DNA from 3 places in the Lysinibacillus sp. SGAir0095 genome. Region 3 is predicted to be linked to each of the others. Evidence: riboswitches for the same ligand, from Rfam matches in the RefSeq annotation. Region 3 holds a riboswitch; each other region holds the start of a gene.

Region 1 (10,507 bases), 470 kb from region 3:
CACCGAGCAAAAGAAGAGTTTAAACGGGCAATGCATGAAGCTGCCTTTGAGAACTATAAGCATTTTGAGTCTGCTATTCGAGATGATTTCCAAATTAATCATCTCCAGAATCAATATATGGAGTTTTCGAAAGTGCTTCATACAATAATTACTCAAGTTGAGCAAGAGAGTGAAGAGCTGGAAGGAAAAGAAAAAGTAGATTTAGCAAAAATTGAAGAGGCGTTAAATACATTAAAGCTCGAATATGAAAATACGCTTCAAACACTTAATCGCTCACTCGAATATGAACGCCAAGCCATAGACTTCTCCGAGAAATTAGATCACGTTGCAGATAAGATATTCCAGCTTGAGGAGATGTCTAGTCAAATAATCGATTTATACAATCTATTGCGCGGTCAAAATGGTAAAAAAATATCCTTTGAACGATATGTACAAATGGGTTATTTAGAACAAATTACAGAAGCGGCCAATATTCGATTAAAAAATCTATCAAATGGACAATATTATTTACAATGTTCAGATAGACAGGAATCCCACGGACGCCAAAGTGGTTTAAGCCTAGATGTGTACGATACGTATACAGGTCAATCGCGAGATGTTAAATCGTTATCCGGTGGAGAGAAGTTTAATGCTTCCTTATGTCTGGCTCTAGGAATGGCGGATGTAATTCAAAGCTTCCGAGGGAATGTGAAAATCGATACGATGTTTATCGATGAAGGTTTTGGCTCCTTAGATGAAGAATCCCTAATGAAAGCAATTGATACATTGATTGATCTTCAAAAATCCGGACGAATCATTGGCGTTATCTCACACGTATCCGAGTTGAAAGCAGCAATTCCTGCCATTTTACAGGTCGAAAAATTAAAAGAGGGCTATAGTAAAACGTCCTTTCTGCTTAAGTAAAAAACGGCGGAGACCTTAGTAGTCTCTGCCGTTTATTTTATAGCCTGTCCTTGATGATTTTTTCTTATCCATTACTTTTTTGATTATGGGATATACAATTGGTGCCACCTTCATAATCGTTTTTATGGTTTTTCCCAATTTCATAGATAATGCACTCCTTCACCTTTATAAGAACTATACCCTTAAAAGGTACTTTAGAAACCTACCCGGAAAACTCGATAGGCTTGAACTAAATTCCAAATGATCACTCCGATCGTGATAGCAAAATAAATTCCCATCAAAATGAACATCTTCATAATGTATCCGTTCATATTGTCATAGTTCATAGAAAATACGCCGATTAACCCCAAGATAACTAAAAGAATAGAAAGAACTGTGGGAATGGAGTGTGATAGCATTGCGCGTTTTGCATGGTACTTTACTTCTTTATCTTTAATGACGAAGTAAACGATAATAGGCAATAAAAAAGGTGCAAACAATAAACTAACATAACAAATGGCAGAAAGTATTTTATTATTATTTTCCATGTATTCACCTCGTTATAATTTTTAATTATATATGGAAGTGATTGACAATATAAAGGATTCGTATTCATATTCTAGTTGAAAAAAACATATAGTTTGATACAATTAGTAATGTTCTAACAATTAAACAAAATGTATTTACCACAAGGGGAGCTGATGAAGTCAGCTGAGATTATGCACTTGTTGCATTAACTCTTTGAACCTGTAAGCTAGTACTTGCGTAGGGATGTGGATAGAAACCGACTCCAATTGGCGTTTAGGCTCTGTCCTGGCGCCATTTTTATTTTTGGAGAAATCTAGACTTTATATTATTAGGATTTCTATCCTTCTCTTAGGTTCCAATTGAATTAAAGAGAGGAGATTTGTTATGAACAATAAAAAACTATTAATGCTCGTTGAGATTGCGATTTTTGCGGGTATTGGTCTGGTACTGGACCAAATTTCATTTAAATTCTGGGCTCAAGGTGGCTCCATTAGCTTTGTAATGTTACCTATCCTCATCATGGCGGTGCGTTGGGGAATCTTAGCAGGTATTACCACAGGCTTACTAATTGGTGTTTTACAAATGAGTTTTGGAGCTTACATCTTACATTGGGTTCAAGCGTTACTTGATTATGGAGTAGCATTCTCAGTTGTAGGTCTTGCAGGCATATTCCGAAAACAAATTCTTCGAGCAGCTCATGAAGTTAATAAGAAAAACATTACCCTTTATATTGTATTGGGGATAGTAGTTGGCGGACTATTGCGCTACGCAGCACATGCAATTGCCGGTGCTGTTTTCTTTAGTGAATACGCAGGCGATCAAAATGTTTGGCTATATACAATAATTTATAATGGTTCTTATATGATTCCAGCAATCATCCTAACAGCCATCGTAGGTTCATTAATTTTCACTGCAGCCCCAAGACTTTTACAAACAAAATAAATGACAAAGACGACCAGAAGTAATTAAGGTCGTCTTTTTCAATTTATTAAACCGTCGAGGAAACGTATTGTTAGGGAGAGATGGAAGTGAGATGCGATTCATAAGGTGGATGAAACACATTGCTATCCCAAATTGGCTCGAGCTTCGTGTGTACTCAGGCTACTCACCTAAGGAACACTAAATCAAAATTTATATTTGTGAATTATATGTTGGCTAAAGAACGTATTATAATATTTGAATTCAAAAGCCCTTCTTCAAGATTACATGCCCAATAATTTGTTATGATTGTGGTATATTATATAGAGATATGTAAATAGGAAGAAGGAACATTTAAGATGATTGTACAAACAAGTGAAGAGTTAGCAGCGTTAAAAAAGATTGGACGAATTTGTGCTGAAATTCGTGATGCCATGAAAGCAGCAACAAAACCAGGTATTACAACAAAGGAATTAGACGAAATTGGCGGCCGTATGTTTGAAGAAGCAGGAGCAATTTCAGGTCCTAAAGGGGAGTATGATTTCCCTGGCTTTACTTGTATTAGTGTCAACCACGAGGTAGCACATGGTATTCCCGGTTCTAGAGTTATAAATGAAGGTGACATGGTAAATATTGATGTATCTGGTTCATTCGATGGCTATTTTGCAGATACAGGAATTTCTTTTGTTGTGGGAGATGGTCACCCTGAAAAAGAAAAGCTTTGTAAAGTAGCAAAATCTGCATTTGAACGAGCAATGACAAAAGTTAAAGCGGGATCAAAACTAAATCAAATTGGTAAAGCAGTAGAACGTGAAGCTAGAGATAATGGGTTAACAGTGATTATGAATTTAACTGGTCATGGTGTAGGGCGTGCTTTACATGAAAAGCCAGAACATGTATTAAACTATTTTGATGCTTGGGATACTACCATCCTGAAAGAAGGAATGGTGTTAGCGGTAGAACCATTTATTTCCGAAAAAGCGGAGCATATTGTGGAAGCGGGAGATGGTTGGACATTTATCACACCAGATAAATCCCTTGTTGCCCAGATTGAACATACGATTGTTGTTACAAAAGATAAACCGATTATTCTTACACAAATTGAGGACTAAAAAAGAATCCTGGCACTTGAGGTTATTTCAAGTGTACAGGATTCTTTTTTATTAGGAACAGGCCCACAATCATAACGCCTGCTAAGAATAGAGCTGCTGTCGTAACTAAAAGTTCGTCAAAACCGTTTTGAACTGCAATTCCGATATAACACCATATAAACACGGCTGGATAGGCAATATCAAAATGATGAAATCTCAGATGTAGTGCAATGGCTGTTCCAAAGGTCATTAGAATCACGGCCCAAAGAGCATTACTTATTCCAAAACCTGACCATTGATATTCTACTAAAAGGTAACAGCAATTTAAAATCAGTAAGAAGGTTGACCAACTAAAGTAAATCGAAACGGGTATTCGTATTGTAAGCATCTCTTTTTTCAACGGATAAGAATAATAAAGTACGAATAACGTTACAACTTGTATGAATAAAAGTACAGTTGATAAAACGAAATAATCGCTATGCCAGCTCCAAAGTGTGGCAATTTGAAGAATCACTACGACTATGAACAATATCGTTTGAAAATTCGTAATAAAGAGGTCAGTCCGTCGGTACTTGATATAGTGATAAATCCAAAGGAAAAGAGATATGAAAATAATAATCCATATGTAGTAAACATAATTTGCTGGTGCAAATAATAATGGCAATCGATTTATGATATCTATTGTTGAATGCCCATTTAATTGTAGCCAAAATGCATTTAGTGTAAAGAGTGTGGCTACAATGACCGAAGTAAATAATAAGATTAGTCGACTCATTCATTCCTCTCCTTTCTATAAAATTATATACATTAACAAAGCTTTGAACAACATTTTCCATTAACATACAATAATAATAAAGATATTTAGGAGTGAACGTGATGCAAAGAATTGAAGCTCTAGACTTAAATATAACAATCGATAAATAAGAATACAAAAAAGAACTAGAAAAGCTCCAATATGAAATGCTTAATATTCAACAATTTCTCTTAAAAATAAATTTAGTCTAATAATTGTATTTGAATGGATGGAGAAGAACAATTGGCCCGTTTTAATGAGCGTCAAACTAATCCGATGAAGGCATGGAAATTGACCGCTGAAGACTGGCGTAATCGTGAAAAGTTTGATGAGTATGTGGAATGTGCTAATGAAATGTTTGAGAAAACGGATTCCTTTAACGCACCTTGGGTTTTGATTTCAGGAAATAATAAGCATTATGCTCGCATAAAAGTATTAAGAGAAACAATTACTCATTTAAAGCAGGCGGCAGGACAAAAAGGATTAACGATTACTAATTTTTAATTTTGAAAGAAGGAATTAATAAAAGAAGCTTGAATTAAAGAAATAGATAATGTGCAAAATAATGGAAACATGGCTAGTCGTAAGATACTTCAAGAAAGGCTTTAGGGTACTTTTGTGATGGTGAAAAAGTTTTTGAATTTATTACATAAAAAGGGTGATAAGTTGGTAAAGATTGAGGGGGATCGCTTATTATTACGCACCTTTGTAGAGTCCGATGCTAGAAGTTTAGCTGAACTCATGAGAAGGAATAAATTTTTCTGGTCCATACATGAGCCGCTTCATGAAGAAGAATTTTACACTGAAGAGGCGCAATTTAAGAAAATATTAGAAAGTATTCATTTACTTCGTGCAAATCGGGAATTCTCATTTGGGATTTATCCCAAAGGCAGCAATGCATTAATTGGACATATATCCTTGTATGCCATTAAGAGGCTTCCATACAATAGTGCATTTATCGGCTACTCAATTGATGAAAGGTATACACGTAAAGGGATTGCAACTGAAGCGATAAAAGAAGTTATTAAATTTGCATTTCATAATGTGAAGCTGCATCGGATTGAGGCTTATGTATCACCCAAGAATGAAGGTTCCATTAAAGTACTGGAAAATGCCCAATTTGTTCGGGAAGGTTTATTAAGAGAGCTTTTGTATATTAATGGGAGCTGGGAAGATCATTATTTATATTCTTTACTTCAAGATGATCTTAGAAAATAAAATGGGGCTATCCTGCTTATCATACAATTTGTTTTAGTGCAATTGTATTTAGGTAGGTAGCCCTCTTTATTTCTTAAAGGAGTGTTTCTGTTTCACTTTCCTTTAAATTGGTATTCCCATCAGCAAGTAAATCTAATTTACCAGTATTCGGATCGATGACAAGTCCGTGAACCGGTGTCATTTTTGGCATCAAAGGATGATTACGAATCATATCAACACTTTTTAAAACACTTGTCGAAACATCCCCAAACCCTCGAAGCCAGTCAACAATGTCGATTCCAGAATATTTAACCGTATTAAAAATATCTTCATTGATTCCACGTTCAACCATATGCTGAATCATTACTTCTGGATCTATGGCACTCATGCCACAATCATGATGTCCGATTACATAAACCTCGTCGGCTTTTAATTCATACACAGCTACTAATATGCTTCGCATAACAGCTCCGAAAGGATGACTGACTTGAGCTCCTGCACTTTTTACTATTTTGACATCACCATTTTTCAAATTCATTGCTTTAGGCAGTAATTCGACTAGACGAGTATCCATACAAGTTAAGATCACCGATTTTTTGTCAGGATATTTGGATGTAATGTAAGGCTCGTACTGTTTGAATTTAACAAAGGACTCATTAAAGCTTAGGATTTCATTTAAAGAAGTTCCCATCATTCACTCAACTCCTATTCATATATTTATACAAATTCATTATATACGAAAAAAGTCAACAAAACTCGTTAGAGAATTTTGTTGACTTAATATTTTAGAATTTTTCTGTTGGTTTTGGATCGATTCGTACTGAAGATTTAGAATCTAATCCAACACGTAAATAGTGAATGAACATTGCCATTGCAATCATTAACACAACGAAAAAGCCAGCTACAGTTGAAATAAACATACCCATTGTTGAAAGACTCCTTTCTAAACTAACAATTGTCTTGGAACCTATTATACTATATATCTTTTATGAATTGTAAGATGGAACGAAAAAATATCTTGCCAATTTCATGAAGGACTGAGAAGCGTTAGCCTTTTCATAAAATTTATGAGTAAAAGCAGTAAAGCTAGCAGTATGAAAAAAATTTATGTCCCGCGAAAAACTAAATGTTAATACCATTTATAGAAAAAAATATCTATTTAGTTAAAGGAATTTAAAAGTTTGTAGAAATTTTGAAATATATTTAACTTGTTTCAATCAATCTGTCATATGACTGTAAAAAAAATAAATTATTTGTCGAAAAAAAGAATAGTAGAAGATTTGGAGGAACATATATGGATATATCAACGTTAGTCGGAATCGTACTCGGAATAATTGCTGTATTTGTCGGGATGGTTGTAAAAGGTGCAAGCTTAAGTATTTTAATTAACCCTGCGGCCTTTCTAATAATAATTGTCGGAACAGTCGCTACAATTGCTGTGGCGTTTCCGATGAGTGAGTTAAAAAGAGTCCCTAAGTTATTTAAAATTCTTTTCACTGAACAAAAGGGTACAAGTGAAGTTGAGATTATAAAAATGTTTTCCCAGTGGGCAGATTTAGCTCGCCGAGAAGGGTTGTTAGCACTTGAAAGTAAAGCAAGTGAAGTGGAAGATCCATTCTTAAAGAATGGGTTAACATTGGCAATCGATGGTCAAAATGCTGATTATATTCGCGATGTGCTGACAGAAGAAGTAGAAGCACTTGAAGAGAGACATGCGAGTGGTGCACTAATTTTCTCGCAAGCAGGTACATATGCGCCAACCTTAGGGGTACTTGGTGCCGTTGTTGGTTTAATGGCCGCATTAGGGGATATGAGTGATATCGATAAATTAGGACATGCCATAACAGGTGCATTCGTTGCAACCTTACTCGGTATTTTCACTGGTTATGTACTTTGGAACCCGTTTGCGAATAAACTAAAGCGTAAATCTGCAGTTGAAGTGAAACAAAAAAGTTTAATGATCGAAGGCATCTTATCTGTATTGGAAGGGGAAGCACCTCGTGTCATTGAACAAAAGCTAGCATCTTATTTACCAACGGAGGAACGCCGTAAAATCACAGACGAAAGTGGGGCGGGTGGTAATGGCAAAGAAGTCTAAAAAGAAAAAACATGATGAGCATGTAGATGAATCATGGCTATTACCCTATTCGGATTTAATGACCCTATTGTTAGCCCTGTTTATTGTTTTATTTGCTTCAAGTTCAATAGATCAAGAAAAACTTGATAAAATGTCAGCTGTGTTTAATGAGATTCTTGACGGTGGTACAGGCTTTATGGATCATACTTCGGTGGTGGAAAAGCCTGATGCCGTAACAGATGGAATTTCCGCAGAGGAAGCCGCCTATCTTCAAGATCAGCAGGAACTAAAGGAAATTCAAGATCGACTTGATAATTTTATCGCGGTTAATGAATTAGAAAGTACATTTGCCACAAAAATGACCGATGAGGGGTTATTAATAACAATCCGAGATAGTATTTTGTTTGATCCGGGGCAAGCAGATGTAAAGCAAGATTATGTTGAAATTGCCGATGAATTATCAAAAATTTTGAAATTAGACCCAGCAAGACATATTGTGGTTACTGGACATACAGACAATATTCCTCAAAATACAGAAGAGTTTAGCTCAAACTGGGAACTATCTGTTATGCGTGCAGTAAACTTAATGAAAATGATTATTGACAGTAATCCTGAGTTGGATCCTAAATTTTTCAGTGCAAAAGGTTACGGCGAATTTAACCCGATAGCATCAAACGACACGGCAGCTGGACGAACTCAAAACCGCCGTGTAGAAGTACTTATTCAACAATTGGTACAAGAAGATGGCAGTAAAGTAAATGAATAAAACTTACCCACACCAGGACTCGGAAGTATCTATGCTTTCGAGTTTTTTTTGTTGAAAAGTAACTAGAAACTAATAAGATTATAAAATTTCGGCAAGCCTAACTAGCTATGCGATAAAACTCATGCACATGGACAACTATTGCTCATTTCACCAAATCTTGTCCACAAGCGTGATTCTAAAGGGGAAACCTTTAGCCTTTCATCAAAATTTCTCCAAGTACCTAGTTTTCTTGGATAAATTGTTTCCATCTCTCCAAAAATATCTAAGAATTAAAAAATTTAATTATCCTTTGACTAATTACAAACAAAAGTTTATAATTTAAAACAAATGTTTATAGATTGAGGTGGAATACCGAGTGAATGAAAAAGAGCAGCTCGTTCTTCAAACTATCAAGAACAACCCTTTTTTATCACAACAAGAAATGGCTGAAGCGTTGAATATGTCTCGTCCTACTCTAGCCAATATTATTTCGGGCCTTATTAAAAAAGGTGAGATTGTAGGACGAGCTTATGTGCTGCCAGAAAGAAATTCAATTTTCACAATAGGTGGGGCGAATGTTGACCGGAAGTTTCACATTGCTGGACACGTTCAATATAGTACGTCCAATCCCTCGACTGTTACCGAAAGTGTAGGCGGTGTCGCAAGAAATATAGCTGAGAATTTAGGTCGTTTTGGGAATGAGGTTAAGTTAATTACATTGATGGGTCAGGATCAAGGAGCGAAGTTTATCGAAAAAGAAAGTCAGGCATTTATGAACCTTGACTATGTCGAAATGTTGCCGGATTTAAAGACGGGTTCATATAGTGCAGTATTGGATTCTAAAGGTGAATTGATTCTGGCTATGGCCGATATGTCAATTTATGATTCTTTGTTGCCAAAATTCTTAACGAAACACGAGGCACTTTTAAGTAATGCAAAGTGCATTATTGTCGATCTAAACTGTCCAAAAGAAACGGTAGTGTATTTACAAAATCTTGCGACTAAACGAAATATCCCGTTTGCCATTATTCCAGTATCAGCACCAAAAATTAAAAACATGCCTGATAATCTAATGGGGGTTACTTATTTTATATGTAATCGTGATGAAGCCGAAGCTTACCTCAATATCCGAATATTAAACGACCAAGATTATTCAAGGGCAGTTAAAATGCTGATGGAAAAAGGTGCAAGTAATGTCATCTTAACTTTGGGTGATCAAGGGGCAATGGTCGGAAGTGTGGAAGGCATCTTTTATTTGAAGGCAGAAAAGCTAAACGAGATTATCGATGTAACCGGTGCAGGAGACGCATTTGTTGGTGGATTTATTCACGGCATGCTAAACGATGAACCATTTATGAGTGCAGTTAAATTTGGTCAAGACAATGCAACGAAAACCTTACAGTCTGATAAAACGGTAAGACAAAATATTGCAACGGATGAATTAACTAATTGGAGGAATAACTAACATGGAAAAATATTTATCTTATTCACAAGAAGTACTAGAAGCAAAGGAAAAAGGGTTACCGATTGTAGCTTTAGAATCTACAATTATCTCACACGGGATGCCTTACCCACAAAATGTCCGAACAGCAAGAGAAGTAGAACAAATTATTCGAGATAATGGTGCTGTGCCAGCAACAATTGCCATCATAGATGGAAAAATTAAAATCGGCTTAACAGATGAGGAGCTGGAAATGTTCGGTAATGCGGACAATGTAGCGAAAACTTCTCGCCGTGACCTAGGCTATCTATTAGCAACGAAGAAACTTGGCGCTACAACTGTAGCAGCGACAATGATTGCAGCTGAATTAGCTGGAATTGAACTTTTTGTTACAGGCGGTATTGGTGGGGTTCATAGAGGAGCGGAAAACACAATGGATATTTCTGCAGACTTAGAAGAACTTTCTCAAACAAATGTAGCGGTTGTTTGTGCTGGTGCAAAATCGATTCTAGACATTGGTTTAACACTTGAATATCTTGAAACAAAAGGTGTTCCAGTTGTAGGTTATGAAACAGATGTGTTACCAGCATTCTATACAAGAGATAGCGAGTTCTCTGTAAACTTCCGTTTAGATACAGCTCAGGAAGTGGCAGATATGATGAGAGCTAAATGGGATTTAGGTTTACAGGGTGGAGCTGTTATTGCTAACCCAATTCCAGTTGAAGAAGCATTAGAAGCCAGCTTCATAAACGGAATTATCGAAAAAGCTCTAGTTGAAGCTGAAGAAAATGGAATTAAAGGGAAAGAAGTAACACCATTCCTACTTGGCAAAGTG
Region 2 (10,507 bases), 800 kb from region 3:
AGTAAAAATGTCCAGTCATGTATCGCTTTTAAAAGAGTCCCTGAAGCTAGATAGTAGGCAGCATTCTGAGATCCACCTGCAACAAATTCCCGACTTATCGTCAATAGTGAAAGAACGCTTATTATCCCCACAGTGATGATAACAGCTTCAAGGAACCTAAAACAAACATGCCAAAGAGCTATGGTTTCATTATACTTTCTTAAAATAGGAAACATTGTTGTTGCAGTACCAACTACTGAAACCACAAGAATCAACTCCATAATTGCACCTAGTATTACCTGGTTTGCATGTTCGGTGCCTCTATTTAGATAGTCTGTTCCATTTAATATAGGATCATATAAATTAAGACCAATTACCGCCGTAATGGCTGCAAGTAAAAACAGAACTCCTACAATTTTTGCCGTTTTCTTATCTGAACTCATCTATTATCCCCTTTGTCGAATAAAATCAAAACGGTAAACCCTATCAATCAAAGTTCTTCTACTTTGTTTCCTCTTCATAGAAGAATACTTCTTCCAATGGTAAATTAAAGGATTTAGCAATACGAAATGCCAGTTCTAGAGATGGCGAGTAATTTCCCTTTTCGAGAGACACGATTGTTTGCCTTGTTACACCCACCTTGTCAGCCAATTGCTGCTGTGTCATTTCGTCATGGTTGAATCGTAATTTTCGTATGTGATTGCCGACAAGATTTTTGCCCATCTTATACTCCTCTCCTATAGTGATATAGTTTTGTAGCAGATCCAGTTACATCAGATATGAATCCAGAAGCAATTAGGATAACAAACATCACCTGTAATGGCTGATAGATAATCAGTGAACCCATGGCAAGAATAAAGCCTAAGATAAACACAAAAAATGAATTCCGGAACGCTTTTAATTCGATTAACTTATCCAGTTCATCTGCAAATTTTGGTTCCCTCTCTTTTGTTGTCATTCTAAAGACAATATTAAAAAGAATACTGATGATAATATGTGCCACGATTGAAAACACTGTCAGAATAAGTACGAAAGAACTCCAATAATGAAAGGTTTCCATCGACTCCAGACCCTCTTCAGGGTAACGCGGGTACATATACAAGCAATAGGATACAAAAATAAGGATGGCACTAATCAATGATACGATGCTCTTCTTTTCTTGATAGGTCATCTCTTCACCTCCCATGTATACTTCATTTTACATCATGTAAAGTTTGTTATACATATTGTATGTTGAACCATACAAAAAGTTAACTACAAATTACATTAGTTTTCCAAAGAAATTTCTTCTGCTATTTGTTCAACAAAAAAAGGAGTTGCCTCATATGTAGTTTGAGACAACTCTTTTTAATTGAAATATAGTACTTTATTTAATTTTATAGTTTCTTTCCCAAAATTACTAAATCTCTTTTTACTCCGTCCAAAGTAGCCACTTCCGGGAGATGCGCCCATCTATCGAAGCCAAATTTTTCAAATAAGCGAAGACTTGGTTCGTTATGGCCAAAGATGAAACCTAGTAAAGTCTCAACTCCACAGCTTGGCGCGACCTCTATTACTTTGGATAATACTGTTTTTCCAAGGCCATGTCCTCTAAAATTTTCATCTAGGTAAATGCTAACCTCTGCAGTTGCTTGATAGGCAGGTCTTCCATAAAAGTCTTGAAGGCTAACCCATCCACAGATTTCCCCACTTGTTTCCACTACCCATAGAGGTCTTTTAGAAGGGGTATGCTCATGGAACCACTTCAATCGATCTTCAACCGTTACCGGCTCAGTGTCTGCTGTGACCATTCTGCCTGAAATCGTTGAATTATAAATCTCTACAATTTTCGGTAAATCTTCTAATGTGGCGTCGCGAAATGTAATTTCTAGTGTCATAAAATCTCCTCTTCCAAGTTTTAAATTCATGTTAATTCTATTTACACCGGATTACAATAAAATCTTTCACAAAGATTTGCAAAAGAAAAAGTGCTTCTAAACTTGTAGAAACACTTATCTTCTCATTCTCTTAAAAATGCCGAGATATACAAGAACAAATCCGATAACTTCCAGTAAAACAAAGCTATAGATCATCACTGTAAATCCTACAAAACCGTCCCCTTCATCCATCCCAAATAAAATCCCCGCAATCCAAGACAGTAAAGGTGCGATGGCAACGATGGCCGCTACACCCCATATTAAAAGCTTTTTTTTCGTGGCCTTGTTGCGACTAATATAAACTGCCAATACGATGGCGAGTACTAATATAATGATAGCTATTGGCACTGTTTTTCTCTCCTAAGTTATTTCTTTTTAAGCTATAGATTCTCTTTTTTAATTATATCAAAACTCTTCTATTCCTGTAACATGGTCAACACTTAGAATTCTAATTATGTTCGGGCTGACGCTAGAAGTTTGCCGCCAATTCTATTATTCTCTATCATATTTTAGAATAATATTGAACTTTTATCACAATTATGTCTAAAATAGGAAATGTAAGTTCATATCAAGAAGAATGTAGGGGGGCTGGTTTAGCCAGCTGAGACTGTATCCGTATGATACTAACCCTTTGAACCTGATTTGGTTAACACCAGCGTAGGGAACATTGGCTTCAATTTGATTTTCTTTCATGTTGAAATGAATGTTGGTTACGTCTGGGATGATTTTGATCCTGGGCGTTTTTTATTTCTTCTTTTTATGGATTAATTCATTCTATTGGAGGATTCCCATGAAAAGACTTTACATCTTAGTAATGATGGCAGTTTTCGCGCTTGTTGGCTGCCAATCGAACGAAACAGAAACAGACTCGAACGCTTCTAACGAGCAACCGAAGGAAAATTTAGAAAAAGTAACCGTTGTGTTGGATTGGACACCTAACACGAACCACACTGGACTTTATGTCGCCAAAGAAAATGGCTATTTTGAAGAACAAGGTTTAGAAGTTGAAATCATTCAACCAGGTGATGCAGGTGCCGATCAGCTTGTAGCTTCAGGTAAAGCAGAATTTGGTGTAAGCTACCAAGAATCGATTACGCTCGCTCGAACACAGGATGTCCCTATCGTATCCATTGCAGCTGTGATTCAGCACAATACATCCGGTTTTGCCTCACCAGCAGACAAAAATATTGATTCGCCAAAGGATTTTGAAAATCGAGTATATGGCGGTTGGGGCTCCCCTATCGAACAAGCCGTGTTGGAAACACTAATGAACACTGAAAAAGCAGATATCGATAAGCTAGATATCGTCAATTCGGGTAATGCCGACTTTTTCACAATGGCTAATCAAGGAATTGATTTTGCTTGGATTTATTACGCGTGGACAGGCATTGAAGCTGAACTTCGGGGAGAAGACATCAATATGGTGTATTTAACAGACTATAGTGAAAAACTGGATTACTATACTCCAGTCCTTGCAACAAACGAAAATATGATTGAAGAAAAAACGGAAACGGTGAAAGCCTTTGTAACGGCAGCCTCTCAAGGATATCAATTTGCAATTAAAAACCCGGAGGATGCAGCAGCTATCCTTTCTAAAGCAGCTCCTGAATTAGATACTGAGCTTGTACTAGAAAGTCAAAAATGGCTTGCAGACAAATATCAGGATGATGCACCGCGCTTTGGCGAGCAAAAACTTGAAGTTTGGCAAAATTATGCGGATTGGATGAAAGAAAACGGTGTTTTAGAAGGTGAATTTACCCCTGAAACAGCATTTACAAATGAATTCCTACCGGAAAAAGGAGAATAAAAATGGCAAATTCATTAATTAGTGTACAAATCATTCCAAAAACAAAAGAACTTGAAGATGTAATCCCATTTGTTGATGCAGCAATCGCAATTATCGATGCAGCTGGTGTGAAATATAAAGTTCAGCCCTTAGAGACAACAATGGAGGGGGAACTTTCAGAGCTTTTACTTATCATAAAAAAAATGAATGAAAAAATGATTGAATTAGGTAGTGTCAATGTAATTACTCAGATGAAAATTTTGTACCAACCAACTGGAATTTCGATGGAGACATTAACGGAGAAATATCATTAATGCAAAAGATGGGTATGCATGGAGGAAGGTCGCTTTTCTTCCTCCTCTTTTTATTTCTGCTTTGGGAGCTGCTCATACGAATAACAGAGACACCAAAATGGCTATTGCCTGCTCCAAGCGATGTTATTATAGAGGCTACTACTTTCTTTAGTGATTTTTATGGGCATTTACTTGCTACCATTTATTTATCGATTATTGGTCTGGTTATTGGCTGCAGTGTCGGAATTTCCATTTCCACTATTCTCCATCGATTGCCAAAAGTAAATGAAGTCCTTTATCCACTTTTGATTTTATCGCAAAATATCCCGACGATCGTGTTGGCCCCGTTACTTATTATTTGGTTTGGCTTTGGTCTATTCCCTAAGCTTATTATCATTAGTCTTGTTTGCTTCTTCCCCATTGTTGTAGCAAGCATGGATGGTTTTAGGCAAACAGCACCTGAGCTAAAGCATTATATGAGGATGGTTGGGGCAACAAATAAACAAATCTTTTGGAAACTGGAGCTTCCACATGCCCTTCCCTCCATTTTTTCTGGTTTAAAAATCGCAGCCACATACAGTGTAATGGGCGCTGTAATTTCAGAGTGGCTTGGTGCCAAAAAAGGGATTGGCGTTTATATGACACTTGCTCAATCGTCATTTCGCATTGATCGCGTATTCGTTGCAATAGGCTTTATCATGTTATTAAGTATTTGCTTATTCGGGGTAATCCGTCTTATGGAAAAACTAGTAGTTAAGGGACGAAATGAGGGAATAAAATGAGTCTTACAATAACTGAATTGAACATGGCCTTTGGACATCTACCAGTACTAGAAAAAATGAATTTGCAGGTGAAAACCCATGAATTTGTTGCCATTCTTGGACCTTCCGGCAGTGGAAAAAGCACACTTCTTCAGCTCATTGGTGGTCTTCTAACTCCTGATTATGGAACGATTCAGCTGAACGGTGAAACGATAAATGGAAAAAAGGGCTCGATTAGTTACATGCCTCAGCACCCCTCCCTATTCCCATGGCGTACAGTGCTAGAAAATGTAGTACTAGCAGCAGAGTTGAAGGAAAAACCAGATTATGAGGAAGCAAAACAGTTGCTTGAAAAGGCTGGATTATCAGAGTTTGAATCCTCCTATCCAAGTGAATTATCCGGAGGGATGAAGCAACGAATCGCATTTATTCGAGCGTTGCTCAGCAAACAAAGCCTTCTTTGTTTAGATGAACCATTTTCAGCATTAGATGAATTTACGCGAATCAAGATGCAAAAATGGCTGCTTTCTGTTTGGGAAGAAAACCGAAAATCTATTTTGTTTATTACTCATAGTATTGAGGAAGCATTATTTTTAGCAGACCGTATCTATGTCTTATCCAAAAGGCCGGCACATGTAAAAGCAGAAATCATTGTCCCCTTTTCACGTCCAAGAGATGAGCGTTTACTCGAAGCAAATGAATTCTTCCAATTAAAGCGACAAATTTTCAAGTACATGAAGGAGGAAATCACCAATGATGATTGATGCACATATCCACCTTGACCATTATGAAGAGAAAGATATTGATGAGATATTAAACGGGCTTAGGGTACATCATGTGGAAGCTTTGGTGGCTGTGTCCTTTGACTTGGCCTCTTGCATCAGAAATCATGGCCTTTCTCTAGTAGATAACCGCATAAAATCAGCTTTCGGTTTTCATCCCGAGCAGGACATTCCTTCATTTGAGGAAATCGAGCAGTTATTTTCATGGATGGAAGAGCATGTAGACGATATGGTGGCAGTTGGTGAAGTCGGATTACCTTATTATAAGAAAGTAGAGTGTCAAGAACCTTTAGACTATGAACCTTATATTCAGTTACTAGAGCGATTTATAGCGTTTGCTGTTAAATGGAAGAAACCTATTGTTCTCCATGCCGTATATGAAGATGCACATATTGCATGTGATTTACTTGAAAAGCATCAAGTGACCAAAGCTCATTTTCATTGGTTTAAGGGCGATGATAAAGTATTAAAGCGGATGATAGAAAATGGCTATTTTATTTCAACTACGCCTGATTGTTTATATGAGGATGAAATTCAACAACTTATTTGTAAATACCCTATTGAATTAATGATGGTAGAAACAGATGGACCCTGGCCCTTTGAAGGACCTTTTACCAATATACGAACAGAACCAAAAATGATGGTTCAATCAATTGAAAAAATTGCCCGTCTTCAACAACGCTCTGTTGAAGAAACAAGGAAAATTTTATATGAAAATACAAAAAGATTTTATGGAATTTAAATGAAATGAAGATGTCTTGAAGTACTCTTTTGAGACATCTTTCATTTTATCTTCAAAAAAGACTGGCAATTAGTTACGAAACATAAGTATTTTGTTGTGAGTTAATTTGTTGGAAGTAATTTAGGACTACATCTAATTCTTGACTACATTTAACGGTATCTGGATGAGTCAACCCTTTTGATAATCCAATATCGATCATACGATTCTGTAGAGCTTCAATTTCAACCTTTAAATCTACCAAAGACATCGCTACTTTTCCCATATTAATTCCCTCCAACTTTTATTTTTCAACCCAACGCAACATATAACTATTATATCGAATCAATTTTAATATAATTATCTACCAAAAAATCAGAAATGAATATCACCATACATTCTTATTTCTATATTTTGTAAGCGTAAAAATATAAGAAGACCTTCTTATCAATTCCTATATAGCTCCTATTATGGAAATGATACCCTTAAAGAGATTGAATAAACCAGAATTTTACATAAAAAAATGCGTCAATCTACTTTAGATTAACGCACTTTAATAGAAGCTTGACTCCTACTATCCCTATTTATCTTACTTTAAAAAGGTTTACCTTATTCCTTGTTAAACCATAATGGATCTTTGTCATCGACATCCCCATTATAATTAATGAGAATTTCCTCTCCAGCTTTTATATCTGTATAAGCAAAGAAATCAAAAGTATGATTGTCAAAATTGATTTCATAGATAGCATTTGGTTCATAAGAATGGTTGAACAACATGCCATAGCCAAGAAGCATCGCCGTATGATTAATCCCATACTCAAAAGCGTAGTCAGCTAGTAAAGTTTTTTCAATGTGTTCATGCTGCTCGTTGGGATAGGCGATAACAGGTGCCTCATGAAAAAGCTCACCCTTTTTAATATCCTGTTTAGCAAATACGCCTCTGTTAAATTCTCCATCACTTAATGGAGAGGTTTTTACCTCAATCATTTTGTTCTCCTAATCATCTTTAAAATTTTCTCTCTAACTGTAACATGAATTTGAGTATTGGGGTTCTTTTTAATGCTCTTTTATTGCTTATTTGTTTTTATTAATATGGAATTCATAACACTTCCATCCATTTATTAAAAATGCCTTTATCATTGATCTCTACATCATTTAGGTCTTCCGTGTAAATTTGATAGTTATTTTTCCCATTATTTTTAGCATAATACATCGCTTTATCTGCTGCTTTTATCAACTTTTCTTTGTCTTCTCCATCATTCGGATACATGCTAATCCCAATGCTTAAGGAAATGTTTGCACTATAATCGTTGATTTTATAAGGCTCGGCAACGTACTTAATAATTCGTTCTGCTATTTGTTCGATTTCGTCTTTACCCGTTTCTTCGAACATTACGATAAATTCATCACCGCCAATTCGAGAAATCAGGTCTTCTTCTCTTATACATTGATTTATTCTTGAAACCACATCGATTAACAGTTGATCACCCGCATCATGTCCCAGCGTATCATTAACCTTTTTAAAATCATCAAGATCAATAAACATAATCGAAAAATTATGCTGATGACGCTTTGAACGAACGAGTGCTTTTTGAATTTGTCTGTCTAACATCTTTCGATTCGGTATGTCTGTTAACTCATCGAAGAACGCCATTCGCTGCAGTTCTAACTCTAGTTCTTTCTGTCTCGTTATATCCTCAAACTGACCATTGATTTTCTCCAGCATACCATCCATATTTCTAAAGGGCTGGGCTTTAAATAGAACCCACTTCTCTCCGATTTTAGGATGAATAATCTTCAATTCTTTTCGAACAGGTTTCCCATGTTTCAACTCTCTTAGAGCTTTATTGAATTCAAGAAAATCTTCGTTATGAACGATTTGCTTTAATATATCTTTATTATTATTGAATTCAGTTTGAGTATAGCCGATTAATTTTTCTATCCCTTTTGAAAACATGGCTTGATGATTATTATAGTTATAAGAAAAAAATATCGCTTCATCAAAACTAGTAAAAAATTGCTCATAATCCTCGTATTTAATCGTTAACTCTAATTTCTCTTTTTGTAATTTTTCATTGACAACTTTTATCGAGTCATAAAGTTTAATCGTTGTATCATACTTTCTACCAAAATCCCAGGAAAAGAATATTATTAATATAGTGAAAAATAAACCCGTTATAGAAACGGAATTTGTTAGTGAAAAAAAATAGACAAGATTTACAACTGCTACTACTGCTATTGTACTGGTTACTACTTTTCCTGATATGTTCATGGATTTCTATCCTTCTTTGTTTTACTTCTCTTTTTTCCAAGACATTGAGAATACACCCATTATATCTTGAGTTACGTTCAGATAATACATGAAGCTTAGGTACTTGTAAATAAATAAGTAGCTTGATAATTTTTACAGTAGACTTTCAAGCAAGCAATGAGAATTGCTTTATCTAGTCACCTACCTACTCTTAAAGGAAGAGTACCCATATTCTAAGGATAGTTAGTTGTATGAACCACTTAGGAGGTGTCTATTTTGTATTATTATTATCAGCCCCGCTACCATCCATCGCCTTATAACCAAATTGCGGCTCAGCCTATTGTCAGAGCTTCAATGGTTAATCATAGTCCTATATATCATCAAGGGGCTCAGCATTCTAATCCAATGCATCCGAACTATTCGCAATATATTGCACAACACAATGGCTTGCCTCAGCAACGTAGGCAAAATCAACAACCACCAAATGGATCCCCGTATCCACCTGTAGATCCTGAGCTTTTATACGAATCTGCCAAACAATCGAATAAGCTTATGAAAGAAGCCAGTTTGGTTCTTGATAAATTAGCTTCATCAAAAGAATTTGGTGCAAGATTAATGGACGTTGCCCAACATTCCAATACTCAAGAGGTGGAGCGTCTAATCCATTCAGTTGGCATCACATCCGACTTAAAAATCAATTACAATCCAGATGGTTTAGAGCTTGAGTTTAAATCAAAAGTACAGAATTTGGATTGTTGTCTATTATCCATTTCATTACGCTGGCGTTAAGTTTAGGCATAAAGTCATTGAGTAATTTTGATTTCCATTGGTTATTCCATTAAAAATCGTTTTTCTAAAGGTTTTGTTGGCTATACTCGTAAGAAATGCTTTATTTAAGAGGTGAAACAGATGTGTTACATTTAGGACAAACAACAGTCGAACTTATTTTTGGATTTATCGCATTATTAATTGCTACCAAGATTTTAGGAAAGACACAGATTTCCCAACTAACTCCCTTCGATTTTATCTCGGCCATAGTCCTAGGAGAATTAGTTGGAAACAGTGTGTATGATTCTCACGTAAAAATCTGGTCGATACTATACGCCCTAATTTTATGGACCATCTTAATTTATACAGTTGAAAAATTGACACAAAAGTACAGAGGAATACGAAGAACCTTTGAAGGCAATCCATCTATCCTCATTAAACAAGGAAAAATTGATCGACAGCAGTTAAAACACAATCACTTGGATATTGACCAATTGCAACAAATGCTTAGACAGCAAAAAGATATTTTCTCCATTAGAGAAGTTGATTATTTGATTTTAGAGCCTAATGGACAAATCAGTGTACTGCGGAAGCCAAAATATGAATCGCCTACGCTTGAAGATTTGAGCTTAAAACAAAAGCCTGTGTATCTCCCAATTACATTAATAAGTGACGGCAAAGTGGTTCTAGATAACCTAAGAGAATCTGGACACGATGAAGAATGGCTTCTTAATCAGCTAAAAAAAAGAGATATCACCAGGTTTGAAGACGCATTGTATGCCGAGTGGGTTGAGGATGAGGGGTTTTTCTGTTTAAAGATGAATGGACAATAAGCGCAATTTCACCGTTTAATTAGATTGCATGACTAAAGCAAACTAAAAAGTCGTTTTCTTTTATAAACGACTTTTAATTTGCTATGTTTTATTATAGGAAACTCACAAGATACATTCCGATCATCCACCCTAAAATCCCGCTTACTATTCCCGAAACTATTAGTGCCAGACCTTGAGAATCCGCTTCATAGTCACGTCTTAATACGATTCCAATGCATATGGGGATAAACATGAGTAACGGTGCCATTAAGTTACATGTTAACAATACTACTGATAGCCACCCAAGTGTTACAAGAATTCTCTTACCACTCTTTTCTGCAGCATTTACCAAGCTGATCAACTCCTTAAATATGTATTTTTATATTTTACCATTTAATTACAAACATTATGATGGTTTATTTTAAGCTTTTATGAAGAAAA
Region 3 (10,507 bases):
TACCGTTTTAAATAATCTTTTGCACTCCGGACTATTAAGGAGGTTGGGTTAGATGAAAGTGAGACCATCTGTGAAACCGATCTGCGAAAAATGTAAAGTAATTCGCCGACGCGGTAAAGTAATGGTAATCTGTGAAAATCCTAAACACAAACAAAAACAAGGATAATTATAAGGAGGTGCACAACGTACATGGCACGTATTGCTGGAGTTGACATTCCTCGCGACAAACGCGTGGTAATTTCATTAACTTACATTTACGGAATTGGTAAAACTACTTCTCAAAAAGTATTATCTGCTGCTGGTGTTAACGCAGACACTCGCGTACGCGATCTTACTGAAGATGAGTTAAACAAAATTCGTGAACAATTAGATACTTACAAAGTGGAAGGTGACTTACGTCGCGAAATTTCACTTAACATTAAACGTCTGATGGAAATCGGTTGTAACCGTGGTATCCGTCACCGTCGTGGTTTACCTGTTCGTGGTCAAAATACGAAAAACAATGCGCGTACGCGTAAAGGTCCTCGTAAAACTGTAGCGAACAAGAAAAAATAATAAGTAAAGGGGGTTCCTTCTTAACATGGCTCGTAAACAACAAACTCGTAAACGTCGTGTGAAAAAGAATATCGAATCTGGTATTGCTCACATCCGTTCTACATTTAACAATACAATCGTAACGATTACAGATATGCAAGGTAACGCAGTATCTTGGTCTAGTGCTGGTGCGCTTGGATTCAGAGGTTCACGTAAATCTACTCCTTATGCTGCTCAAATGGCTGCTGAAGCTGCTGCAAAAGCGTCCGTTGAACATGGTCTGAAGACGTTGGAAGTAACTGTTAAAGGTCCTGGTGCTGGTCGTGAAGCTGCAATTCGTGCACTTCAAGCTGCTGGTTTAGATGTAACTGCAATCAAAGATGTTACTCCAGTACCACATAACGGTTGCCGTCCGCCAAAACGTCGTCGTGTGTAATGGGTGCATCTCAAAGTACTTTTTGAGTTCATCATTGCTTGTACAAAACAAAATCTTGTGCAAATCTTATAAAGTCAATAAATTTTGACTATTATGATGTTATGAACCTATACATTCGATGTTTTGAAGGAGGGTAAATTGAATGATCGAAATTGAAAAACCAAAGATTGAAACTGTTGAGATCAGCGAAGATTCCAAATATGGCAAGTTTGTTGTAGAACCGCTTGAACGCGGATACGGAAACACTTTGGGTAATTCTTTACGTCGTATCCTTCTGTCTTCATTACCAGGGGCTGCTGTTACATCTATTCAAATTGATGGTGTATTACACGAATTCTCAACTGTAGAAGGCGTAGTAGAAGATGTTGCTTCAATTATTTTGAATATCAAAAAACTTGCACTTAAAATCTACTCTGACGAAGAAAAAGTTATTGAGATTGATGTGAAAGGTGATGGAACGGTTACAGCTGCTGATATCACACATGACAGTGACGTTGAAATATTGAATCCAGATTTGTATATTGCAACAATCGCTAAAAATGGTCATTTACGTATGCGTATGTACGCTCGTCGTGGCCGTGGATATACTCCTGCTGATCAAAACAAACGTGAGGATCTTCCTATTGGCGTGATCCCGATCGACTCTATTTACACTCCAGTTTCACGCGTTAATTTTCAAGTAGAGAACACTCGTGTTGGACAGAATTCTGATTTCGACAAGTTATCACTTGATGTGTGGACAGATGGTAGCATCGGTCCAAAAGAGGCGATATCGCTCGGAGCGAAAATACTAACTGAGCACCTTAATATCTTTGTAGGCTTAACGAATGAGGCACAAACTGCTGAAATCATGGTCGAAAAAGAAGAGGATCAAAAAGAAAAAGTTTTAGAGATGACGATTGAGGAGTTAGATCTTTCAGTTCGTTCTTATAACTGTTTAAAACGCGCTGGTATCAATACGGTATTAGAACTTGCGAATAAATCAGAAGACGACATGATGAAAGTACGTAATCTTGGTCGTAAGTCACTAGAAGAAGTAAAAGCTAAATTAGAAGAACTTGGTTTAGGATTACGTAAAGAAGACTAATCAAGTGAATTTACTTATAGCATTCTAGATTAAAGGAGGGAACATCCATGGGTTACAGAAAACTTGGTCGTACAAGTTCTCAACGTAAAGCGTTATTACGTGATTTAGCTACTGACTTAATCATCAACGAACGCATCGAAACTACTGAAGCACGTGCGAAAGAATTACGTTCTGTAGTTGATAAAATGATTACTTTAGGTAAACGTGGAGATTTACATGCTCGTCGTCAAGCGGCTGCATTTATCCGTCGTGAATTAGTAACAACTACTGATGCTGAAGGTAACGAAACAACTTCATTTGCACTTCAAAAGTTATTTAATGATGTTGCACCACGTTACGCTGAGCGTCAAGGTGGTTACACTCGTATCCTTAAAGTAGGACCTCGCCGTGGTGACGGTGCACCTGTAGTAGTTATCGAATTAGTTTAATATTTGATTTCTTATGTAAACAGGTAGGAGGGTGTCCGGTTCACCGGTTGAACCCGGACCCCTCTATTTTTATTAAATGATTTATACGACAATAAAATGGCTTGAGCGTTATAATGAGCGGATCACTTGTTGATGGCGTCTCGTCTAGCTCTCCGCACCTCATTCAAAAAGAGCACGGAATTGAGCAGCTGTGTTCTTGTTACAAATGTAGAAGTAAAGCGCATTTCTCTGAATGAGGTGCGCGCTTTTTTATTTTCTTAAAAACGGCTGGAGTCTATCTGCTGTACTTAAGGTATTTTAAAATTACATATACAAAAATAAAGTACGTTTCAATCGCGTTGTTTTGCTGATTTGTAAACGTACCTTATTTATATATATGACACCTTATACGAAAAGGTAGCATTGCTGTCTAAAACAGTGTAATTTAGTTAGTAGAGATAGAGAGGAGCAAAGATCAGTGACCGAGATTTTATCGTTTAATAATGTAAGTTTTTCATATACACCAGATAACCCGGAGCTTCGAAAAGCTGTTCAAAATGTTTCGTTTTCGATAAACGAAGGAGAATGGATCGCGATTGTCGGACATAACGGTTCTGGGAAATCAACGATGGTCAAGCTAGTAAGCGGATTACTCTTTCCACAAGAGGGAGAAGTTCGTGTGATGAGAAATGTTTTAACAGAAGAGAACTTATGGGAAACCCGTTCAAATATCGGTATGGTTTTCCAAAATCCTGATAATCAATTTGTTGGTGCTACTGTGCAAGATGATGTAGCCTTTGCTTTAGAAAATAGTGGAGTACCCTATAAAGATATGGTTGAACGTGTTCATTCATCACTTGCGCAAGTAAAGATGGACAAGTTTTTAAACCATGAGCCTCACCATTTATCTGGTGGACAAAAACAACGAGTTGCAATCGCAGGAGCTCTTGCTATGCGACCAAAGCTCCTGATTTTAGATGAGGCGACATCCATGCTCGATCCACAAGGTCGTGATGAGGTATTAAAAACAGTTCGTGCACTACGTGAAGAAATTGGTTTAACTGTTCTTTCCATTACACATGATGTAGAGGAAGCACTGTTTGCTGATCGTGTGTTATTTATGAATGATGGGAAAAAGTATGCTGAAGGAACGCCTACTGAAATCTTTGCACTTGGTGACAAGTTGGTGGAATTTGGTTTAGAGCTACCTTTTGCTATGCGAATGACAAACCTTTTCAAAGAAAATGGTGTGTTATTAGCAGGACAACATATGACAGAAGAAGAGTTGGTGAATGATCTATGGACATCAAACTTCAACAAGTAAGCTACGCCTATTCGATGGGGACACCTTTTGAAAAATATGCTTTATTTGGTGTTGATTTAACAATTCCTCATGGAACCTATCAGGCAATCATAGGACATACAGGATCGGGGAAGTCTACCATCCTTCAGCACTTTAATGGCCTTTTAAAGCCGTCAAAAGGACAAGTACATATCGGAGAACGTGTAATTGAAGCCGGGAAGAAAGCGAAGGAGCTAAAGCCAGTTCGCCAAAAGGTGGGCATTGTTTTTCAGTTTCCTGAACATCAATTATTTGAAGAAACCGTTCTAAAGGATATTATGTTTGGACCCATGAACTTTGGAGTGTCCGAACAAGTAGCTGAAGAACGGGCACGCGAGCTAATTAAGCTAGTAGGCTTACCAGAGGAAACTTTAAACAAGTCACCCTTTGATTTGTCTGGTGGCCAAATGCGTCGTGTGGCGATTGCTGGTGTGCTTGCAATGGATCCTGAGGTTATCGTTTTAGATGAGCCGACAGCTGGTCTTGACCCCCGTGGGCAAAAAGAGATTATGGACATGTTCTATTCCCTTCATAAAGAACGTGGGTTAACGACGATACTAGTTACTCATAGTATGGAAGATGCGGCACGCTACGCGGACAAAATCGCGATTATGCATGAAGGTCATAGTGTACTGAACGGAACACCAAGTGAAATTTTTTCGGATGCGGATACTCTTGAAAAATATCGTTTAGAACTGCCGCATATTGTCCGTTTCCAAAGAAAGATTGAAAAGTTAATGAATAAGTCACTTTCAAAAATTTGCTTAACAGAGGAAGAACTGGCAGCGGAAGTTGCACATGCCATACGAGAGGGGCGTGATGCTAAATGATGGAAAAAATGATTTTTGGCCGTTATATACCTGGTGATTCATTTGTACATCGATTAGATCCTCGCTCTAAGCTAATCTTTGTTTTTGCTTTTATCTTAGTAGTTTTTTTAGCGAATAACATCATTACCTATGCGTTTCTATTAGCATTTACCTTGCTTGTTATTTTAATGTCTCGTATTCGTTTATACTTTTTGATTAATGGTTTAAAGCCGGTGATGATTCTATTAGTATTTACGTTCTTAATTCATATTCTATTTACTAGAGAAGGGGACATTCTCCTTGAACTTGGCTTCTTTAAAGTCTATGAGGAAGGGTTAAGACAAGGGATATTTATTTCAATACGTTTCCTGGTACTTGTATTTATGACATCTATTTTGACTTTGACGACTTCACCTATTTCGATAACAGATGGGATTGAAGTATTGCTAAACCCTTTAAAAAAGGTAAAACTGCCTGTCCATGAATTAGCTTTAATGATGTCTATTGCCCTTCGCTTTATACCGACATTAATGGATGAAACAGATAAAATTATGAAAGCGCAAATGGCACGTGGTTCGGATTTAAGTGCCGGGCCTTTAAAAGATCGTGTGAAGGCTGTTGTGCCACTTTTAGTACCGCTTTTTGTCAGTGCTTTTAAACGGGCTGAGGATTTAGCAACAGCTATGGAGGTACGAGGATATCGTGGAGGAGAAGGACGGACGCGATATCGCCAGTTAAAATGGGATTGGCGCGACACAGTATGTTTAGTTGTATTTGTCATTATGACGGCATTATTGGTATTTTACCGTAATTAGGGATAAGTTTGAGGTGACGTGATTGAGACGTTTAAAAGCAACGATTAGCTATGATGGTACTCTTTTTGCAGGGTATCAGGTTCAACCAGGGGAAAGAACTGTTCAGCTTGAAATTGAAACTGTATTATCGAAAATGCATAAAGGCGAGAAAGTTAAAATAACTGCGAGTGGTCGCACGGATGCCCGTGTGCATGCAACTGGACAGGTGATTCATTTTGATACATCGCTTTCAATTCCACTGGATCGTTATAAAAAAGCATTAAATGTCCAATTGCCTCGAGATATCCGTGTGATAGCAGTAGAGGAAGCAGAGGCTGATTTCCATGCTAGATACAGTGTAACGGGGAAACGGTATAGATACATTTGGAATTGCGAATCAGAGCAAAGTCCTTTTCGTAGACACTATACGGTTGAAACCAATGGGGTGAAGCCGAATATCGATAATATGCAGGCTGCTGCACAATATATTATCGGTACCCATGATTTCTCATGCTTCTGTGCGGCGAATACAAGTGTAGTAGATAAAGTTCGTACTGTTCATTCATTGAACTTCTCCTGGCAGGGAGAAGAGCTTCATATGGTCATAGAAGGTAACGGCTTTTTATATAACATGGTACGAATCATTGCCGGTACCTTGTGGGAAGTTGGTATAGGGAAGAAAGAAGCAGGAGACTTAAAGAAAATTGTTGCTTCAATGGATCGCGGAAATGCGGGTAAAACCGCACCACCACAGGGTCTCTACCTTGAGAAAGTTTTCTATAAAAATGAGACATAGAACGCCCAAAATCTGGTCATACACGTACTTAGATATGTGTGCTAAAATAAATAAGCAACACGTCCAGGTGTGTTGCTTTTTTTCTTGACTTATGTGTAAATATATTATAAGATGACATATGGTATTTTCATTACCACCACAAATAAGCCCCGAAACTTATAAGTGTATACTAATGAAAAATAACGGTAATCGAATCGATTAGGAGGATATATAAATGCGTACAACATTCATGGCTAAAGGTCACGAAGTAGATCGTAAATGGTTAGTAGTTGACGCAGAAGGTCAAACGCTTGGACGTTTAGCTTCTGAAGTAGCTGCTATCTTACGCGGTAAACATAAACCAACATTCACACCAAACGTAGACACAGGTGACTTTGTTATCGTAATCAACGCTGACAAAATTCATTTAACAGGTAACAAATTAGAAGGTAAAATTTATTACCGTCACACTCAATTCGCTGGTGGTTTAAAACAACGTACAGCTGGCGAAATGAAAGACAAATACCCAACACAAATGATCGAATTAGCAGTTAAAGGGATGCTTCCTAAAAACTCTTTAGGACGTAAAATGTTCGGTAAACTTAACGTTTATACTGGAGCAGAACACCCACATGCAGCACAAAAACCGGAAAGCTATACGCTTCGCGGATAATTATTAAGAGGAGGATATACCCTTGGCACAAGTTCAATATATCGGCACAGGTCGCCGTAAAAGCTCAGTAGCTCGCGTACGTTTAGTACCAGGCGAAGGTAAAATTGTTATCAACAACCGTAGTATCGAAGAGTACTTACCATTCGAAACTTTACACTTAATCATCAACCAACCATTAGAAGCAACTCAAACTAAAGGTAGCTATGATGTATTTGTAAACGTAAACGGTGGTGGATTCACAGGTCAAGCTGGTGCAATCCGTCACGGTATCGCTCGTGCGTTACTATCAGTTGACCCAGATTTCCGTCCAGCACTTAAATCTGCAGGTTTACTAACTCGTGACCCACGTATGAAAGAACGTAAAAAATACGGTCTTAAAGGTGCTCGTCGTGCGCCTCAGTTCTCAAAACGTTAATTTTGGCGTTTCAAGACTCTCAAAGCATTTGCTTTGGGGGTCTTTTTTTATGGAAATGAGGTTTTAAGGACGATATATTTTTTCATTGTTAATGGTAAAAATCACCTAATATTTCAAACAAATATAGATTTTTCATTAATTTCGTGTAATATAGAATTTAATTAAATGTTTTGCAGGGGGACACGATTCGTGTTGAGAAGGTTAAACCTGACCCTTAGAACCTGATCCGTTAATACGGGCGTAGGGAGCAACGTACAAATTATCTATGTGCTTGTATGCTCTCCTTTTTTCGAGGAGAGCTTTTCTTTTGCAAAATTACTTTAATTGCGGGGGGACACATTCGTGTTGAGAAGGTTAAAACCTGACCCTTAGAACCTGACAGTTAAGACTGACGTAGGGAGCAATCAAGGGTGTAGTCTACCTTTTTTTGGCCTTTACTATCTAAAGTAGAGGCTTTTTTGCTCTTGGAATCACTAAAAGGAGGACAAGGAGATGCATTTTTTGAAGAAATTTCAAACAGAATCAGATGGACAAGGACAAAATGCCATGCATGCAACAAAACTAGATGGAAGAGGTGAGAGGCTATGCTAACGAAAATTAATCACGCAAAACCACTTGTTCATTGTATAACGAACTATGTTGTAGCGAATTTTACAGCCAATGGTTTACTGGCTATCGGGGCTTCACCAGTAATGGCAGATGAAGTAGAAGAAGTAGGAGATATGGTTTCGATAGCAGGTGCTTTGCTTTTAAATATTGGGACAGTCAATACCCGCACCAGTGAGGCAATGCTTGTTGCCGGGAAAAAGGCAAATGAATGCGGTGTGCCAGTTGTTCTAGATCCTGTAGGCGTTGGGGCAACACCCTTCCGTAAAAATGTCGTTATGCAACTCCTTGAACAGATTAAGATCGATGTACTTCGTTGTAATGAAGGAGAGCTGGCTTCAATCTACGGTGTCGCATGGGAGTCTCGTGGTGTCGATAGTGGCAAGGGTGATATGGACACAATCCAAGTGGCAAAAGAGGTTGCAAGGAAGTACAAATGCATCGTTGTTGTAACAGGTGAGGCTGATCTAGTGACTGATGGGGAAGACATTATACAAGTACATGGCGGAAATGTATATGCAACCCGTGTGACTGGAACAGGCTGCTTATTAAGTGCTATTTGCGCAGCAGTATTAGCAAGTAGCGAGCAACCAATGCAGGATTTGGCTTCTACGTTAAAACAATATAAAGAAGCAAGTGAACAAAGTGGCAAAGAGTTAGGGACATTCCAGTTCAAATTCATTAATACACTCCAAAAATTAGCGGAGGGATGCCAATGATAGCCTTATCAATTGCCGGTTCAGATTCTGGAGGAGGCGCGGGAATTCAGGCCGATGTCAAAACATTTCAGGAGCTTGGTGTATTTGGTACCACAGCCATTACATCCCTCACAGCACAAAATACACTTGGCGTCCATGGAATTTCTGAAGTCGCACCTGCATTTTTGAAACTACAATTAGATGCTGTACTATCAGATTTTAATGTTCAAGCAGTTAAAACAGGCATGCTCTTTTCTGCTGAACTCATTGAGATTGTAGCAGATGTGATGAAAGGACAAAATATTCCCCTTATCGTTGATCCAGTCATGGTTGCCAAAGGAGGAGCGAGTTTATTGCAAGAGGAAGCAGTGATGGCGCTAAAAACAAAATTACTTCCGCTGACGACAATTTGTACGCCGAACATTCCCGAAGCAGAGACACTTACAGGGATGTCTATATGTAATGCCAAAGATATCGAACTAGCAGCGAAAAAGCTATTGGCAATGGGCGTGCAGTATGTAGTGATGAAAGGAGGTCATTTAGCTGGAGAATTTGCTGCGGACACTGTTTATTGGAACGGTGGTTTCTTTACAATGATGACACCACGTGTCCAAACGAAGGATACGCATGGTACCGGGTGTACCTTTTCAGCAGCCATTACAGCGGGTTTAGCAAAAGGGTTAACGATAGAGGAGGCCATTATTGAAGCAAAGAAATTCATACATTTAGCCATTTCTATTCCTTTATCGATTGGAAATGGACATGGCCCGACAAATCATTTTGCGTATAAGAGGGCAAATGGGCATTGCGAGGTAATAGTCCATGAATCGTGACAGCTTAAATGTGTACTTTATAATGGGGACACTAAATTCTTCGGAACCACTAGAAACGCTAGAAAAAGCACTGAAAGCAAGGATTACGTGCTTCCAGCTTCGTGAAAAGGGAGAAGGCAGTTTAACTGGTGAAGCACTTGAGTCATTTGCACGTGCATGCCAGAAGCTTTGTAAGGCATATGGCGTGCCATTTATTGTGAATGATGATGTCGAACTGGCATTAAAGCTAGATGCTGATGGTATTCATGTTGGGCAGGATGATCTGGCAATTACCGAATTTCGGGCAAGAGCGAAAAATAAAATCATCGGTGTATCTGTACATAATGAACAGGAGATGGAGCTAGCTGTTAAAAGTGGTGCAGATTATGTGGGTATTGGTCCCATTTATGCAACGAAATCCAAAACAGATGCACAACCACCTGCTGGAGTTGATTTTTTGCAAAAGGCAAGAAGTCAGTATCCCAATTTTCCGATAGTAGGGATTGGTGGAATCAATGAAAAGAATGCAGCTGAAGTTCGTTCAAGCGGTGCTGATGGAGTATCTGTCATTTCAGTCATTTGTGAAAGTCCAAATATAGAAAAAACAATTCAGGCTCTAAGTGGGGGAAATGGGAATGAAACTAAATGAACAAACTGTGTTGATAACAGGTGCAAGTAGAGGTGTTGGTGAAGAACTTGTTAGAGCATTTGTAATGGAAGGGGCAAATGTCGTTATTAACTATTATCAGAGTCAGGAAAAGGCTGAGGATTTGGCCAAAGAGTTAGGGGATAAGGTAATTGCTTTGCGAGCAGATATACGGAATCGTCAAGAAGTCATCCAAATGGTGGATTCAGCGAAACAATACTTTAATACACCTATCACAACGGTTGTAAATAATGCACTGATTGATTTTGAGTTTAATCCGCTTACACAAAAAAATGCCTTTGAGCTCAGCTGGGCTGATTATAATAAGCAATTCGAAGGAACAATTCAGGGTGCTCTAAATAGTGTTCAAGCCTGTCTAAATGATATGAAGGAACTTGGCTTTGGGCGGATTATTAATATAGGGACGAATCTTTTTCAGAATCCTGTTGTAGCCTACCATGAATATACGACCG

What was found. A riboswitch is a leader RNA that binds a small molecule or an ion and turns the genes downstream of it on or off. The one in region 3 is predicted to bind thiamine pyrophosphate.
Region 1: linked by a shared signal. The riboswitch ahead of thiT (energy-coupled thiamine transporter ThiT) and the one ahead of thiM (hydroxyethylthiazole kinase) in region 3 are both predicted to bind thiamine pyrophosphate.
Region 2: linked by a shared signal. The riboswitch ahead of C1N55_RS03130 (ABC transporter substrate-binding protein) and the one ahead of thiM (hydroxyethylthiazole kinase) in region 3 are both predicted to bind thiamine pyrophosphate.

The regions. Positions count from the first base shown of each region.
Region 1 is NZ_CP028083.1:3,484,057-3,494,563, reverse strand. Features, by position in the region: gene C1N55_RS17300 (AAA family ATPase) at 1-903, shown strand, start outside; gene C1N55_RS17295 (magnetosome magnetite crystal formation protein family) at 1,098-1,430, opposite strand; TPP riboswitch at 1,564-1,671, shown strand; gene thiT (energy-coupled thiamine transporter ThiT) at 1,795-2,352, shown strand; gene map (type I methionyl aminopeptidase) at 2,688-3,440, shown strand; gene C1N55_RS17280 (hypothetical protein) at 3,463-4,194, opposite strand; gene C1N55_RS20830 (polyphosphate kinase 2 family protein) at 4,456-4,716, shown strand; gene C1N55_RS17270 (GNAT family N-acetyltransferase) at 4,879-5,430, shown strand; gene C1N55_RS17265 (beta-class carbonic anhydrase) at 5,504-6,103, opposite strand; gene C1N55_RS20625 (hypothetical protein) at 6,195-6,335, opposite strand; gene motA (flagellar motor stator protein MotA) at 6,704-7,507, shown strand; gene motB (flagellar motor protein MotB) at 7,491-8,252, shown strand; gene C1N55_RS17250 (PfkB family carbohydrate kinase) at 8,608-9,696, shown strand; gene C1N55_RS17245 (pseudouridine-5'-phosphate glycosidase) at 9,698-10,507, shown strand, end outside.
Region 2 is NZ_CP028083.1:614,899-625,405, reverse strand. Features, by position in the region: gene C1N55_RS03155 (DUF4386 domain-containing protein) at 1-422, opposite strand, end outside; gene C1N55_RS03150 (helix-turn-helix transcriptional regulator) at 481-702, opposite strand; gene C1N55_RS03145 (hypothetical protein) at 704-1,150, opposite strand; gene C1N55_RS03140 (GNAT family N-acetyltransferase) at 1,356-1,856, opposite strand; gene C1N55_RS03135 (hypothetical protein) at 1,971-2,243, opposite strand; TPP riboswitch at 2,467-2,576, shown strand; gene C1N55_RS03130 (ABC transporter substrate-binding protein) at 2,686-3,702, shown strand; gene C1N55_RS03125 (thiamine-binding protein) at 3,705-3,995, shown strand; gene C1N55_RS03120 (ABC transporter permease) at 3,995-4,756, shown strand; gene C1N55_RS03115 (ABC transporter ATP-binding protein) at 4,753-5,499, shown strand; gene C1N55_RS03110 (TatD family hydrolase) at 5,489-6,259, shown strand; gene C1N55_RS03105 (aspartyl-phosphate phosphatase Spo0E family protein) at 6,333-6,521, opposite strand; gene C1N55_RS03100 (SET domain-containing protein) at 6,845-7,222, opposite strand; gene C1N55_RS03095 (sensor domain-containing diguanylate cyclase) at 7,335-8,507, opposite strand; gene C1N55_RS03090 (YuzC family spore coat inner layer protein) at 8,763-9,275, shown strand; gene C1N55_RS03085 (DUF421 domain-containing protein) at 9,398-10,087, shown strand; gene C1N55_RS03080 (hypothetical protein) at 10,179-10,418, opposite strand.
Region 3 is NZ_CP028083.1:3,954,889-3,965,395, reverse strand. Features, by position in the region: gene infA (translation initiation factor IF-1) at 1-15, shown strand, start outside; gene rpmJ (50S ribosomal protein L36) at 53-166, shown strand; gene rpsM (30S ribosomal protein S13) at 190-555, shown strand; gene rpsK (30S ribosomal protein S11) at 581-970, shown strand; gene C1N55_RS19475 (DNA-directed RNA polymerase subunit alpha) at 1,113-2,057, shown strand; gene rplQ (50S ribosomal protein L17) at 2,105-2,485, shown strand; gene C1N55_RS19465 (energy-coupling factor ABC transporter ATP-binding protein) at 2,943-3,788, shown strand; gene C1N55_RS19460 (energy-coupling factor ABC transporter ATP-binding protein) at 3,764-4,636, shown strand; gene C1N55_RS19455 (energy-coupling factor transporter transmembrane component T family protein) at 4,633-5,430, shown strand; gene truA (tRNA pseudouridine(38-40) synthase TruA) at 5,453-6,205, shown strand; gene rplM (50S ribosomal protein L13) at 6,420-6,857, shown strand; gene rpsI (30S ribosomal protein S9) at 6,880-7,272, shown strand; TPP riboswitch at 7,437-7,536, shown strand; TPP riboswitch at 7,591-7,689, shown strand; gene thiM (hydroxyethylthiazole kinase) at 7,857-8,597, shown strand; gene thiD (bifunctional hydroxymethylpyrimidine kinase/phosphomethylpyrimidine kinase) at 8,594-9,409, shown strand; gene thiE (thiamine phosphate synthase) at 9,399-10,037, shown strand; gene C1N55_RS19420 (3-oxoacyl-ACP reductase) at 10,024-10,507, shown strand, end outside.